Limibacter armeniacum: one gene and its partner. The protein of the gene in region 1 interacts with the protein of each later gene in a pairwise test. Links are inferred from orthologs where the notes say so. Each region holds a gene or a part of one and is shown on either strand. Other genes may lie near its edges. The genes, in order: ftsZ and rlmN.

What was found.
Region 2: the proteins of ftsZ (region 1) and rlmN interact in binary tests that used the Escherichia coli proteins (3 or more experiments, as listed by UniProt). The link is inferred for Limibacter armeniacum from one-to-one orthologs.

Annotation. Positions count from the first base shown.
Region 1 is NZ_JBAJNO010000009.1:1,497,465-1,504,991, forward strand. What follows is about bases 2,041-4,923. They hold ftsZ (cell division protein FtsZ), read left to right. Parts: upstream 2,041-2,625; coding sequence 2,626-4,221; downstream 4,222-4,923. Other genes in these bases: ftsA (cell division protein FtsA), read left to right, coding at 2,041-2,226; V6R21_RS24000 (hypothetical protein), read right to left, coding at 4,330-4,923. Outside these bases: V6R21_RS23985 (cell division protein FtsQ/DivIB), read left to right, coding at 1-652; more of ftsA, read left to right, coding at 910-2,040; more of V6R21_RS24000, read right to left, coding at 4,924-5,151; V6R21_RS24005 (hypothetical protein), read right to left, coding at 5,331-6,611; V6R21_RS24010 (TonB-dependent receptor), read right to left, coding at 6,652-7,527. UniProt on the Escherichia coli protein: Essential cell division protein that forms a contractile ring structure (Z ring) at the future cell division site. The regulation of the ring assembly controls the timing and the location of cell division.
Region 2 is NZ_JBAJNO010000009.1:3,315,480-3,323,075, forward strand. The notes cover bases 3,018-5,969. They hold rlmN (23S rRNA (adenine(2503)-C(2))-methyltransferase RlmN), read left to right. Parts: upstream 3,018-3,941; coding sequence 3,942-4,997; downstream 4,998-5,969. Other genes in these bases: V6R21_RS31535 (hypothetical protein), read left to right, coding at 3,018-3,725; V6R21_RS31545 (lipoprotein signal peptidase), read left to right, coding at 5,234-5,884. In the rest of the region: gyrA (DNA gyrase subunit A), read left to right, coding at 1-1,731; more of V6R21_RS31535, read left to right, coding at 2,127-3,017; V6R21_RS31550 (ribonucleoside-diphosphate reductase subunit alpha), read right to left, coding at 6,010-7,596.

The DNA of each region.
Region 1 (7,527 bases):
TGAATTTGTGATCAATATCAACAACAAGTACGAATCCAACTTTATCAATGATACAGAGATCCGTGACCTTATCAACAAGATTGGCGTAGAAAGAAACGGGGAAAGCGAGGAAAGCCCTTCCCTAAAAGAAATTGAGCAAAAGCTAGAAGCGGTTGATTTCATCAAGAAAGCTGAGGTCTCTAAGGATATACAAGGAAACATGATTATAGATGTATATCAAGACAGGCCTATAGCCCGAATTATTGCAGGTAACGGACAATCTGCCTACATTAATCAGGAACGGAAGTTATTGGATCTTTCTAATAAATACACGGCACGGGTATTGCTAGTTACAGGTTCAGGAGCCAGCAAATTATTCAAGAAAGGTTATTTTGATACAGAAGAGGGGCAGCATCTTTTTGATATGATCTCCTTTTTGGGACAAGATAAATTCTGGCAGGCGCAGCTCACGCAACTTGACCTTAACAGCCAAATGGAAATCACAGCCTACACACAAGTAGGTAAAGAAGTAATAGAAATGGGGACTGCTGAAGGGTTTCGAAGAAAACTTGGTAAGCTTCGTGTATTTTACAATGAAATCATTCCTAAGATGGGTTGGAATTACTACAACACCATTAAATTACAGTATAAAGACCAAATAGTTTGTAAATAAGAAATAGATTGAATTAAATTGTACTTTTGCAGAAGCGGTACACTTTTTAGTGCCTTTTCCCGAAAAGTTTTTACATACTAACGATCAATAGGCTGATGAACGGACGAAAGTCCATTTTAAAGCTAAAAACTGTACGCTGCCAGACATAAGAGTAAGCAAGCACCCTCAGAGGGCTAAAGCGAGAATAATAACCTACTTGCTCTTAGGTCTTTTACACTGTAAGAGATTGAACGAAACCCCAATTAACAGATCACAAGATGGTTGATGATAAAATTATAGTAGGTCTGGACATCGGAACTACCAAAGTATGTGCGGTGGTAGGTAGACTGAACGCATACGGAAAACTGGAAATCCTTGGATTGGGCAGTGCTGCATCAGAAGGGGTAAAAGACGGAGTCGTAAGCAATATCAGCCGTACAACTATCGCGATCGAAGAAGCTATTAAAGACGCTGAAAAGAATTCTCAAATTGAAATAAACGTTGTCAATGTTGGTATTGCGGGAAAACATATCCGCTCTTCTGTTCAGCACGGAAGTATTACCCGACTAAGTAAAGATGATGAGATCAGTATTGAAGATGTAAACCGCCTGTCCAATGACATGTACAGAATTGTCACGGATCCAGGTACGGAGATCATCCACGTAGTGCCTCAACATTACACGGTTGACAACGAAGAAGATATTAAAGATCCTGTTGGTATGGCAGGTATCAAGCTGGAAGCTGAGTTCAATCTGATCACAGCTAGCTCAAATGCCATCAAGAACATCAAGCGTTGTGTGGAACGTACAAGCCTTGAAATTGATGAGCTTATTTTGGAGCCTATTGCTTCAAGCCTTGCCGTACTGAGTGAAGAGGAAAAGGAAGCAGGTGTAGCCATTGTAGACATTGGAGGCGGTACGACAGACATTGCCATCTTCTATGACGGTATTCTGCGTCACTCCGCAGTGATTCCATTTGGTGGTGATATCATTACTTCAGATATCAAGCAGGGCTGTGCTGTAATGCAGCATCAGGCTGAACTGCTGAAAGTGAAGTTTGGTAAATCACTTCCTGATGAAGCTTCAGAGTCAGAAGTCGTTTCGATTCCGGGCATCCGTAACAGGCCTGCCAAAGAAATTTCGATCAAGAACCTGTCATATATCATTGAAGCCCGCATGGAAGAAATCGTGGAGCTGATTATGGCTGAGATCGAACGTTCTGGTTATAGAAACAGATTGGCTGGAGGTGTCGTGCTTACAGGTGGAGGAGCTTTGCTCAAGAACCTGAAACAACTGGTTGAATACAAAACTGGTCTTGATGCACGTATTGGCTATCCAAACGAATACCTTGGCAAGTGTAAGAGTGAAGAGGTGAAAAGCCCTAAATACTCCACAGCTGTAGGATTGGTATTGGCTGGTTTCAAGCCATTGGACGGACGAGAAGACGATCGTCCTGGGCAATTGAAAGACGCCAACCTACAGGATGCTAAAATCTCTGACACTTCTGCTCACGCCGGAAACAACTTCTTCTCCAGCATGCTCCGCAAAGCGAAGGACTTGCTGATTGATGATTTTGACGATCAGGGAAGTTATTAACAGAGTAAAACATATGTTTTAATTGGTCAGTATCAACTGTTTCCAAAAAACAAAGTGTTACAACAGCTGTTATTAAAACGTATATTTCTAGCCGTTAGCTTCTATTAAATTTAATATCATCGATCACACTGATAATCAGCGTGATCGATGATATCCTGCAAATTTTCCGCACCTCTTCCACAAGATTTATAAGCCATTCAACGTATTTGAACTGAAATACTATTAATTTTGGTATTCAATTTATTATATTGTTTCCCGATTAAAAGCAAGGAACTTTTCAGCTCAAACTACAACACCAAACTGATTAACAGTGAGGTCGATACTATGAACGGCTATACAGCTTTTGCTGATAAACTGGAATGCTTTTTTATCTGATCGAGATTCAAAACAAACGTTTATATGGATACTAACTACGAGTTTGATATACCGACAAGCGGACCTTCTAAGATCATCAAAGTGTTTGGCGTCGGTGGTGGCGGTGGAAATGCTGTAAAGCACATGTATGAAATGGGTATACATGATGTGGACTTTTATATCTGTAACACGGACATACAAGCATTACAATCAAGCCCGATACCTAACAAGATTCAATTGGGTACAAAGCTTACCCAAGGATTAGGCGCAGGTGCCAAGCCGGAGATCGGTAAAGAGGCTGCAATCGAAAACCAGGACGAAATCAAAGCCCTGTTGGGAGACAACACCAAGATGGTGTTTATCACAGCTGGTATGGGTGGAGGTACCGGAACAGGTGCCGCTCCTGTTATTGCTGAGATTGCCAAAAGCATGGACATCCTTACAGTAGGTATTGTAACGATGCCATTTAAGTTTGAAGGCAAGCCTAAGGAGAAGCGTGCGATTGAAGGTATCAATGAGCTGAAGAAATATTGTGACACTGTCTTGGTTATCCTCAATGACAAATTGAGAGATGTTTACGGAAGATCTTCTATGAAGGAAGCTTTCGCACAGGCAGATAACGTCCTGACCAAAGGTGCTAAGTCTATCGCTGAGATTATCACAGTTGATGGCTACATCAACGTGGACTTTGAGGACGTAAACACGGTAATGAAAGACTCAGGTGCTGCCGTAATGGGATCAGCAACTGAATCTGGAGAAGACAGAGCTATCAGAGCGGCTGAAGGTGCTATTACCTCACCTCTACTGAACAATACCAATATTGACAATGCCAAGTACATCCTGCTGAGTATTGTGGTAAGTGACTATGACGACTTCCAAATGGAAGAGTTGGAGCAAATCACTGCATACATCCAGCAACAGGCAGGTGAAAATGCCGAGATGATCTTTGGTGTTGCACAAGATGAGTCATTGGGTGAAGGGCTGAATGTTACCATTATTGCGACAGGCTTCGAGCATGCCGACAACCTGAAAACCAAAGAGGTTATCGACCTAAATACAGGTAAACGTAAGACAAGTCCGACAGGACCTCAGTCATCCGTATACCCTACAGGCAACGATGATTTTTTTCGGGGCGGGGAGTCGAGCAGTAAAGTAACTCAGACGAGACCATCGACTGAGGAGGAGCGTCCAGTAGTACAGCAACCACAACCTAAGGCTGAGCCTGTAGTGTCTGAGGTGAAAGTAGAAGAAAAACAGCCTGAACAGCCACAAAAGCCTGTTGAAGCTAAGAAAGAGGACAATCCAACTCCGGCTCCCCAGCAACCAGCTAAAAAGGTTTATAACCTGAATGAGGATTACGAAATCATTGAAAACAATCAGGCTTCAGAGCAGAAAAAAGCTGAAGAACAGACGACACCGAAAGGTCGTCACCAGATCAGCAGCTATTTGAGTTCTGTTTCTGTCAATGAATGGAGTAATGAGGAACTGAAAGAAAAACAGGAGACTCCTGCCTACATTCGAAGAGGAATTAAACTGAAGGATGTACCGCACTCTTCTGAGTCGGAACAGTCCAGACTGAATGTCAATGACAAGAAAGATATCTTAGGTGACAACAAGTTTTTACATGACAATGTAGACTAGGTATTACCCAAGAAACTTATAAATGAAAACCCCTTTGAAAATTACTTTTCAAAGGGGTTTTCTTATTTCGGAGGTTTTCTCTTTTTATCTTAATTAAGGTCTTTCCGACTACCACTTCACAACTTCCGAGTCATTCATTGGTAGCCCGTTACTTGCCAGAATCAACAATTCAATTTCTGTCAACCTATTGGAGTAATAAAATACACTTGTCTTTTTCAGATCAAGCAAGGCAGTATCATAGTCTCTATTATTAAAGCTTTCAACCGCCAAATTAAAATACTGCAACCCGGCTAACTCCTTCAAGGATACTACCTGATGGATTGACTTTGTATAACTAAAACTACCTCCCTGTCTAAGGGCATATCCTTTCTCACGCTTACTGATTCTGTAATCACTGCTCTCAAACCCTTTGTATGGGTCTGTCGATTCAAACAGGATTACCTTGCCTTCTTCTGTCTGCGTTTTCAAGTAAACATGGTAATTCGTTTCATATACAGCAAAGTCATAATCTAGTGCTTTCAGTATGACTGCATACAGCATAGTCCCTGTCAGGCAATCGTATTTTCCATATTGCATGGTATTGGCAAATGTGCTGACAGGTGTATAGCTTTTTAAGTATCGTTTCTGGACTTCCTTGAATACCAACTTAAGGAAGGATTCATCCTTTTTATACTTCTCATTCTTTGATTTCAAATAACCAATAAAGCTATTCAAGTCTTTCTTGATGTCTGTCAAGGTTTCTCCAGACATACCTGATTCCGTAGCTAGAAACACATACAGTTCATCTGTATTCCATGCTTCATCAGGGTTATTTAAAACAAAATACTCGAGCATGGAGGAAGTCTCGTTTTTTACAAACGACTGTGCTTGAGCTGCTTGACAGCTCAACATTACCCAAATGGATACAAACAGTAGCACAAGTTTTTTCATGACTTCCTCCTCTCTCTTCAGATTTAATTAACATTTACGTTACAATATAAACATTTATGTAACATTAAATTAACATTGAGAAAAGAAAGTGTAGCTACATTAAGTGTTTTTAGCTAAAAAAAGGTCTTTCAAGTAGAAAGACCTTTAAAAACCATTCATATTAAATTAACATTGAGATATTAACTATCCCCTTCAAAAATTGTCATATTATCTGCATCGTCATTGATACTGCTCTCCACATTCAGGTCATCATCAATTACATTCAGAAGTGTTTGGTCATTGACTATTCTGATACCTGTTTTGAAACCCTCGGTACGTAAGTTTTCGATAACACCTTTGGTTCCTACTCTCAAGAGGACCGCCTCATTTTCATCATTGTCAGCACCTTCGTTCAAGTCTATAAGTGTCACATTGGTAATTGATGGTTCAGAGAAAGGAGTTGCTGCATTATTTTCGTTTTGGTTGTCTCCTTCGATTCCTCTATGCCCTCCATCTTCTGCCACAATTGCCAACAAGTTTGTAATGGTACCTCTCCACCCAAATGTCCAGTCTACCTGATCATCACCAGAACCAATGACCACAATGTCACTCATCTCAACTGTGCCACCAAAAAACTCTATACCATCGTCTCTTCCCTGAAATATCTGGATATGGTCTATTTTTGTTCCATTCCCCACTCCGTTCAAGGTTAATCCGTTATGTTCTGTCTCAGGGTCAATTTGGTTTCCTGAGTACTCGATACGGATATATTGTAGTGTTCCCGAGTTATCAGCGTCATCACTGCCACCGTAAGCCTCATCTACATCCACCTCTGCAGCTGCTTCACCATTTGAATCACCATTATTGATACTAGCCCTACCGTTGAGCAAGAGTCCACCGAAATCACCCCTAGTCGGAGCTTCATAAGTTCCGTCATTATTTTCATCATCAACCGCAGTAAAAACAATTACCTCTTCAGCTGTTCCAATTGCATTGATTACTCCACCTTGTCTCACCAATAAATAGTCGATTGTTCCATCAGAAATTGCGACGACTTTGGTACCTGCTTCAATCGTCAATGTAACGTTTTCGTCTACAAAGACAGCTCCATCCAAAATCACAACCCCTGACCAAGTCTCATCTGCCGTAATGGCTCCACTCTTGACGTTGCCTCCATCTTTGGCTTCCTCAATTTCTTCAGCTGTAAGTTCACCTTCAGCAAACAATCCCTGATAAGAAGTACCTACTGCCCAACTATTTCCTTCGGAAAAGTCTTCATTGAACAGGTCTTCTAAGGAAGTAGCTCCTGTAGAAGAAGAATCACTTGTCACAATGTTACCGCTTGCTTCAGCCTGCTCTGCAAGCGTACCGTTACCTCCTCCACCTCCATTATTATCTCCGCCATCGTCATCGTCACAACTTGTAAAGGAAATAGCTGTGACTAAAAGTGCTATCGGAAAGAATTTTCTTAGCATTTCCATGGATTAAAACTGTTTTAGATTTGGTTGAATTGTTATGGTCTTATTTAAAACTATATGAAAGGGCTATTGAGATATTAATACCTCTTTTGAAGGACTCCACAGTACGTGTAAACTCTCCTACCTTGTCAGTAGCAACTACACCTATGGCTTGCTGGTCGGGCCAATCAGCTGGGTCAGTACCGAAAGTGAACGGAATACGATCATCCACACCAATCACGTTGCCATCTGCATCATAGCGGATGTACTCACCAAATTCCTGCTCTCTTCTAATTGTCGGATTTGTGAGGTTCTTAACGGAAATTTTCACTCCGAAACGTTCCCTGATGGTATTTTGCCAAATCAGGTCTAATGTTCCATATGACCTCTCCACAATATCACTTGTTCCCCGCTGCCCTGTTGCAAAGATGCGGTCACCAAATACATTATATGCTATGGTAAAAATGGTATTGAGGTCTCCTCCCAAATAATCGCTCTCGTACCCTAAGTCAGCATTAATCAAGTATGGGGAAGCGCCTTGCAGCTTTCTTTCTTTTTCTGTGTTTTGAGTGTCGGTATCCCGCAAGTCAGTACGGGTATAAAGTGCTGTAGCATTAAAGCCCAAAATAAAATGACTCAGCAGTTCAGATTTTTTACTGAATAAGTTGTTCAACCTTTTATTCAGCTCCACTTCCACTCCTGCAACAGATGCCTGCCTAATATTGGCAAAAGAGTAGCGTGTCTCTGTTGCGGAGATGGCTATTTTCTCTATTGGATCATCCAGTCTTTTTCCAAAAACAGCTATAGAAAGCAATTCATCTCGGTTCGGAAAAACCTCATACTTCAAATCTACATTATAGTTGGAACCATTGATCAAATCTGGATTACCCGTCACGAATGCACCACCAGGAATTTCCTGATAAAGAAACGGTGTAATCTC
Region 2 (7,596 bases), 1.8 Mb from region 1 along the record:
ATTGAGAAGACTGCTGAGTTGGTCAATGATAAGAAAATTGAAGGCATCAGCACGATTCGTGATGAGTCGGACCGTAGAGGTATCCGTATCGTTTACGAACTGAAGAAAGATGCAATGCCTGATGTGGTGCTGAATACCCTGTTCAAGCATACACAACTTCAAACTTCTTTCAGTATCAATAACGTAGCGCTTGTTAAAGGAAAGCCAAGAACGCTGAACCTTTATGAGCTGATCAAATACTATGTAAGACACCGTCACGAAGTGGTGGTTCGTCGTACAGAGTTTGAACTGGAAGAAGCAGAAAAGCGTCTGCACATTCTGGAAGGCTACCTGAAAGCACTTGACAACCTTGATGAGGTGATTGCGCTGATCAGAAGCTCAAAGGATGGAGACATAGCAAGATTGGGCTTGATGGAGCAGTTTGACTTCTCAGAAGTACAGGCTAAAGCGATTCTGGATATGCGTCTGCAACGTCTGACAGGTCTGGAAAGAGAGAAACTTCAGCTTGAGTACGATGAAGTAACCAAGCAAGTAACTTACTTGAAAGAAGTGTTGGCAAGTGAGGAGATGCGTATGGGTATCATCAAGGACGAACTGGTAGAGCTGAGAGATAAATACGGTGATGAAAGACGTTCTGAGATTGAGATGAATGCAGATGATCTGGAAATCGAGGATTTGATTCCTGATGAAGAAATGATCATTACCATCTCTAAAGAAGGTTATATCAAGCGTACAGCACTAAGAGAATATAGACAGCAAGGACGTGGTGGTGTAGGTTCACGTGGTGCAGCATCCAAAAGTGATGACTACACAGAACACCTATTCTTGGCTACAAACCACAACTACCTGTTGTTCTTTACCAATGCAGGTAAAGTATACTGGCTGAAAGTATTCCGCTTGCCAGAAGGTAGCAAGACTTCCAAAGGACGTCCACTTCAGAACATGATCGAAATCTCTCCTGAAGAGAATGTACAGGCGGTCATCAGTGTGAAAACGCTTACTGATCCTGACTACGTAAATAACCATTACCTAGTAATGTGTACGGAGAAGGGTATCATCAAGAAGACTACGCTGGAAGCTTATTCACGTCCAAGAACAAGTGGTATTGCAGCGATCAATATCAATGAAGGAGACAAGCTACTGAATGTAAGCATGACTAATGGCAGCAGCGATATTGTTGTGGCAGCTAAGTCTGGTCTTGCTATCAGGTTCCCTGAAGAGAAAGTTCGTGCAATGGGACGTACTGCTACAGGTGTAAAGGCGATTACTTTGCAAGGCGATCAGGATAAGGTAGTTGGTATGGAATGTATCAGTGATCCTGAAACAACGTTGCTTGTGGTATCTGAAAAAGGTTACGGAAAGCGTACTGCAATTGAGGATTACCGTATCACAAACCGTGGTGGTAAAGGTGTCAAGACGATGCAGGTAACAGAAAAAACAGGTAGCCTGATGGCAATCGAAACGGTTACTGATGCAGAGGACTTGATGATTATTACCAAGTCTGGTATCACGATCCGTATGGCTGTTGAAGGCTTGCGTGTCATGGGTAGAGCGACACAAGGAGTTAAACTGATCCGTCTGAATGATGGAGATGAGATTTCTTCAGTAGAAAAAGTAAATGCTCTTGAAAAAGAAGAGGAGATCCTTGAAGAAGGTGAAGTGTTGGAAACTCCTTCAACAGAAACGGAGAATCCTTCAGCAGAAAATACTGCCTCTGAAGAAGAAGAGTAAGCGAATATTTTTGAGAGACAATAAAGTGTCTCAAAGCCCAAAAGGACTGCTAGGTATTCTAGTAGTCCTTTTTTTGTTGGAGAAAACTTAATTCCCAGAAATTAAACTGTTCTATTGGTGTGTTATAACAGTGTCTATAAGATGTGTGATATATTCAATATTAGGAAGGTATTGAAACCCTTTAACTTAAAGATCGGGTTTTAATGATAGTCACGATTAATGACAGAACACTTTAAATGGATAAAAGGGGTTTACAAAGCTTTAAAACGTGTTAAAAGAACAACTTGGAGGGTTAAAATAATGTTATTTGTCATCAATAGTTATGTATTTTTCTGCTAGTTTTGCGAACACCTTTTAAAAAAGTGCAATATAATTTAAGAAAAGTATAATTTTCTATGAAACTCCTAAGAATCACTTTTTTACTGTTGCTTTCTGTAACAGTATTATCAACATCATTTGCGCAGAACGGTACTCCTGCTGCACCACAAAAATCTGTTGAGGAACTTAAAGCTGACCTGCAGGCAGTGCAGGAAAAAGCTGATCAAGAAGTTGCAAAAGTTGCAGCTAAAAACGAAAAGTACAAAGCAAAAGGTAAAACTGATAAAGTACAACCTGAAGTTGCGAGTGCTAAAACATTGAAAGAGCTAGGCGATGCATACACTGCATTGGCTACTTCAGAAGAAACTCCTGAAGAGCAAGTAGATGAGTATATCGAGCAAGCAAAAGCTTCTTACCTTAAAATCAAAGAGGTAGAAGAGGAGAAAGGCTCTGTATACCAAGAAGTGTTCAACCCTGAGGCGCCAGCAAACGTGCTGAAAGGTGGACAGTCAAGCTACGATGTTCTTTACAACCACTTCTTCCAAGCAGGTGCTAACGCATTCAACGAAAATGATTACCAAGCTGCATTGGAAAACTTGGAAAGAGCATTTAATGTAAAGCCAGAAGATACAACTGCTGGTAAATACGCTTTCTATGCTGCTGCTACTGTAGCAGGTGAGGCTTCAGACGAAGAGGCTATTGCTGCACAAGAAAAAACAGTGGAGTTGATCAACAAGCTGAAAGCTTTGGACTTTGTTGATCCTAACATGTATTACCAAGAGCTTACTTTTGTTTCTAAGAAAGCAGCTCCTTACGAAGAAGAAATCTCTTCTAAGCAGTATGACATCAAAGAAGCAAAAGGTAACATCGAGAAGCTGAATAAAGAGCTTGAGCAAGCTACTGAAAGAGCTGATTACTACGGTAAAGGCGCTGGTAAGCGTTACAGAGGTTCTGCTCAAAAAGCAGCTGAAAACAAGAAAGCTGCTGCTGATGCAAAAGCGCAATTGGAAGAGGAAAAAGCAAAATTGGCTAAGCTTGAGTCAGATGTAAAAGCTGCTCAAGAAAAAGCAAATGAGGTTTACGCTCAAGCTTTGGAAGTTGCTAAACAAGGTCTGGAAGTAATGCCAGAAGACGAAACACTGAATGCTCAAGTTGTTTCTTACTATGCAAGACTGGACAGACTTGACGATGCAATTGGATCTATCGAGTCACAATTGGCTGCTAAGCCTAAGGATGAAATGCTGAACTTCAACTTGGCTGTTCTTTATGACCAGTCTGCTGAGAAAGCTAGAGAAGATGGCGATATGGCAAAAAGCCAAGAGTACTTTGACAAAGCTGCTGCTCAGTACGACAACCTGTTGTCTATCAACCCTGAGAACACTGATGGTCTGTACAATGCAAGTGCACTGTACTACAACAGAGCAACAGTTTACAACAGAGAGCTGAACGACCTGCCAAGAAGTGCAAGCGGCTCTTTCAAAGACAAAGCAAAAGCGACTGAGCTGGAAGGTAAGATTGCTGAAATGACTGCAAAAGCAGAGCCTTTGGCAACTAAAGCGAAAGACGTGAAGCCAGACGAAGCAAAGTACTGGGAGCTGTTGGCTAGAATCTACACGCTGACTAAGAAATATGACGAGGCTGAAGCTGCTCTGAAAAAAGCAGATGAGCTGAGATAATTATACATTTCATTAAACTGGTTATAATCACCTGTTTAGGGTTTTTAGGCTGGTTTAGTATAATTCACAAAAAAACCTGAACTTATTTACTAGGTTCAGGTTTTTTTTGATTGAATAGTTTTAGAGATCAACAATGGTGAAATAGCTGAATGGTTGTCAGGTTGTAACCTTTTATGTGTAGCTTTGCACCATTCAATTAAATCATCGAATCACACAGTGGAAGTAATCAAGAAGAAAGATATTAGGAAAGTGTCTCCGGAGGATATTAAACAGTTTCTGGAGGAAAACGGGGAGAAAGGGTTTAGAGCCAAGCAGGTTCAGGATTGGATCTGGAAGAAATCAGCACGCTCTTTTGAAGAGATGACAAACCTCTCAAAAAAGACAAGAGAGATGTTGGAAGAGCATTTCTTTTTTGCACCTATCTCTGTAGCTGACATGCAGCACAGTAACGATGGTACATTTAAGTCAGCCTTTAAGTTGCATGATGAACATTTGGTAGAAGGTGTACTGATTCCGACTGACACCCGTATGACTGCCTGTATCTCTTCTCAAGTAGGGTGCTCATTGACCTGTAAGTTCTGTGCGACAGGGTATATGGACCGTAAGCGAAACCTTGATGCTGCCGAAATCTATGACCAAGTGGTTGAGATCAATAAGCAAGCACAAGATAACTACGGGATGAACCTTTCCAATATCGTGTATATGGGTATGGGAGAGCCATTGCTGAATTATGCTAACGTATTGAAGTCGGTTGAGTATATCACCTCAGACCTTGGATTGGGAATGTCAGCCAAGCGTATCACGGTATCAACGGCTGGTATTGCCAAGATGATCCGTAAGTTAGCAGACGAGGATGTGAAGTTTAACCTTGCACTTTCGTTGCATGCTGCCAATGATGAGAAGCGTAACCAGATTATGCCAATCAATGAGCAGAACAGCTTGCCAGCCTTGAGAGATGCACTGAAGTACTTCTTTGCCAAGACAAAAAGCCCAGTTACTTACGAATATATCGTATTCAATAATTTTAATGATTCACTTAAAGATGCGGATGAACTTTACAGATTCTGTAAGCATTTGCCTTGTAAAGTGAATATCATTGAATACAATCCAATTGACAAAGCAGATTTCCTGAATGCTGAAAAGGACAAGATTGATCAGTTTGCCGAATACTTGCGCAAGAAAGGAGTAAATGTTCATGTACGCCGTAGTAGAGGTAAAGACATTGACGCAGCATGTGGTCAGCTGGCTAACAAAAATAAAGCTAAGGCCTAGTGAAATCTGAATTTAGGAGTTTCAGCAAAAAAACATTTCTATCCTAAGAGGATGTTGGTTAAATTAGGCGCCTGTTAATACTTTTTTGGAACCCTTACATACAAACAGGGAACGCTTTAACTGTTTTTATTGTCTCTGATAAGGGAATCGTAAACAACAGGCACTTTAACTTTTGTAACATCAAGGGTTGATAGAGCGTGCTTTAAACCTGATTGAAAAGAACAACTACTTTTTAGATGAAGAAATATAAAAAATATTATTTGGTGGCATTGCTGGTGATCCTGATCGACCAAGCTTCAAAAATGTTGGTGCATTTCAATATGGAAATGGGACCACTTGGAGAAGTAAACGTATTGGGAGACTGGTTTCGCCTTCATTACCTATTGAACCCAGGAATGGCATTCGGAATGCAGTTTGACATGGAGTTTGGCAAACTGATCCTTACCTTGTTCCGCATAGTAGCATCAGGTGGTATCGCTTATGCAATTGCCTACTTAGCAAGACGAAAGGCTCATTGGGGTTTTTTGGTTTGTTTGGCAATGATTCTAGGTGGAGCACTTGGTAATGTGATAGACAGTGTGTTTTATGGAGTATTGATTGATGGAAATGTGATTCCTAATTCTCCAACTCCTTGGTTCCATGGTAGAGTGATTGATATGCTTTATTTCCCAATGGTGTCAAGCACTTATCCATCTTGGGTACCTGTAGTGGGAGGAAATCACTTTATATTCTTTAGCCCTGTATTCAATATAGCTGATTCGGCAATTTTCTTGGGAGTGTTGTTTATTCTGGTTTTCCAGAAAAAATTCTCAGCACATGAAGAGGAGCAAAAAGCAGCTACTGAGTCATTGGAAATGAACAGAGAAATAGCAGGAAAGAGTGAGTAATTTACTTCCTGTTAGATAAAGAAATAAGAAAAGCCGTCTGTCAAAATACTGATAGACGGCTTTTCTATATCTATAATTCCCTAATAAATCACAGTTGTATAGAGAATCAGTTTATCCTGTAGCTATTAACCAGAGCAAGACATACAATCTGGATCATCCAAAGAACAGGATTGACCTGATACAGGAGCTTCTTCTGCTTGTGACTGTGATAGCTTCTGTGTGTCTACGGTAAATTTGATAGCATCGGTCGCAGCCTTGGTTCTTAGGTAGTACATACCTGTTTTAAGACCTTTTTTCCAAGCATAGAAATGCATGGAAGTCAGTTTGCCGAAGTTAGGGTTCTCAATGAAAACGTTCAAGCTCTGACTCTGACAGATATATGCCCCACGGTCAGCCGACATATCAATGATATGTTTTTGACTGATTTCCCAAGCTGTTTTATAAAGGTCCTTGAGGTGTTGAGGAATGCGTCTGATATTTTGAACGGAGCCATTATTGGCAATCAGTTCATTTTTTAGGTCATCATTCCAAATTCCCATTTCAACCAAATCTTTGAGCAGGTGCTTGTTTACAATGGTGAACTCACCAGAAAGTACCCTTCTGCTGTAGATATTGGAAGTGTATGGTTCAAAACATTCATTATTGCCCAAAATTTGAGAAGTAGATGCTGTTGGCATCGGAGCTAATAACAGGGAGTTTCGGATACCATGTTGCTTCACTTGTGCTTTGAGAGCATCCCAATTCCACCTGCCTGACTTCGGTTTTACTCCCCACATATCAAACTGGAAGGTGCCTTTAGAAGCAGGAGAGCCTTCATATGACTCATAAGGTCCTTGCACTTGAGCCAGCTCCATAGACGCTTCCATAGCAGCAAAATAAATGGTCTCGAAAATATCTTCATTTAATCCTTTAGCCTCTTCAGAATCAAATGGCATACGGAGTTTCAAAAACACATCAGCAAGTCCTTGTACCCCCAAACCAGTTGGCCTGTGACGTAGGTTTGAGTTTCTTGCTTCTGGAACAGGATAGTAATTGGTGTCAATAATTTTATTGAGGTTTCGAGTGACCACTTTTGTTACTTCGTACAAGCGTTTATGGTCAAAATTGCCTTCTTCAGTGACGTATTTAGGTAATGAAAGCGAAGCAAGGTTACATACAGCAACCTCGTCTTTTGATGTATACTCAATGATTTCTGTACACAAGTTACTTGACTTGATAGTACCAAGGTTTTGTTGGTTGGATTTGCCATTGGCTGCATCTTTATACAGCATATATGGTGTGCCAGTCTCCACTTGAGACTCCATTACTTCAAACCAAAGGTCTTGTGCTCTTACGACTTTACGTGCCCTTCCTTCTCTCTCGTATTTTTCGTAAAGTTTCTCAAACTCTTCACCATGGCAGTCTGCCAATCCAGGTGCTTCATTTGGACAGAACAAAGACCACTCTTCATTGTTCTCCACACGTTTCATAAAAAGGTCGGAGACCCACAGTGCGTAGAACAGGTCTCTAGCACGTAATTCTTCCTTACCATGATTTTTCTTCAGGTCAAGGAATTCAAAGATATCAGCATGCCAAGGTTCAATATAAACAGCAAATGCACCTTTGCGCTTACCTCCACCCTGATCTACATAACGTGCTGTATCATTAAATACACGCAGCATAGGAATGATACCATTGGATGTGCCATTGGTACCTTTGATGTAAGAACCAGT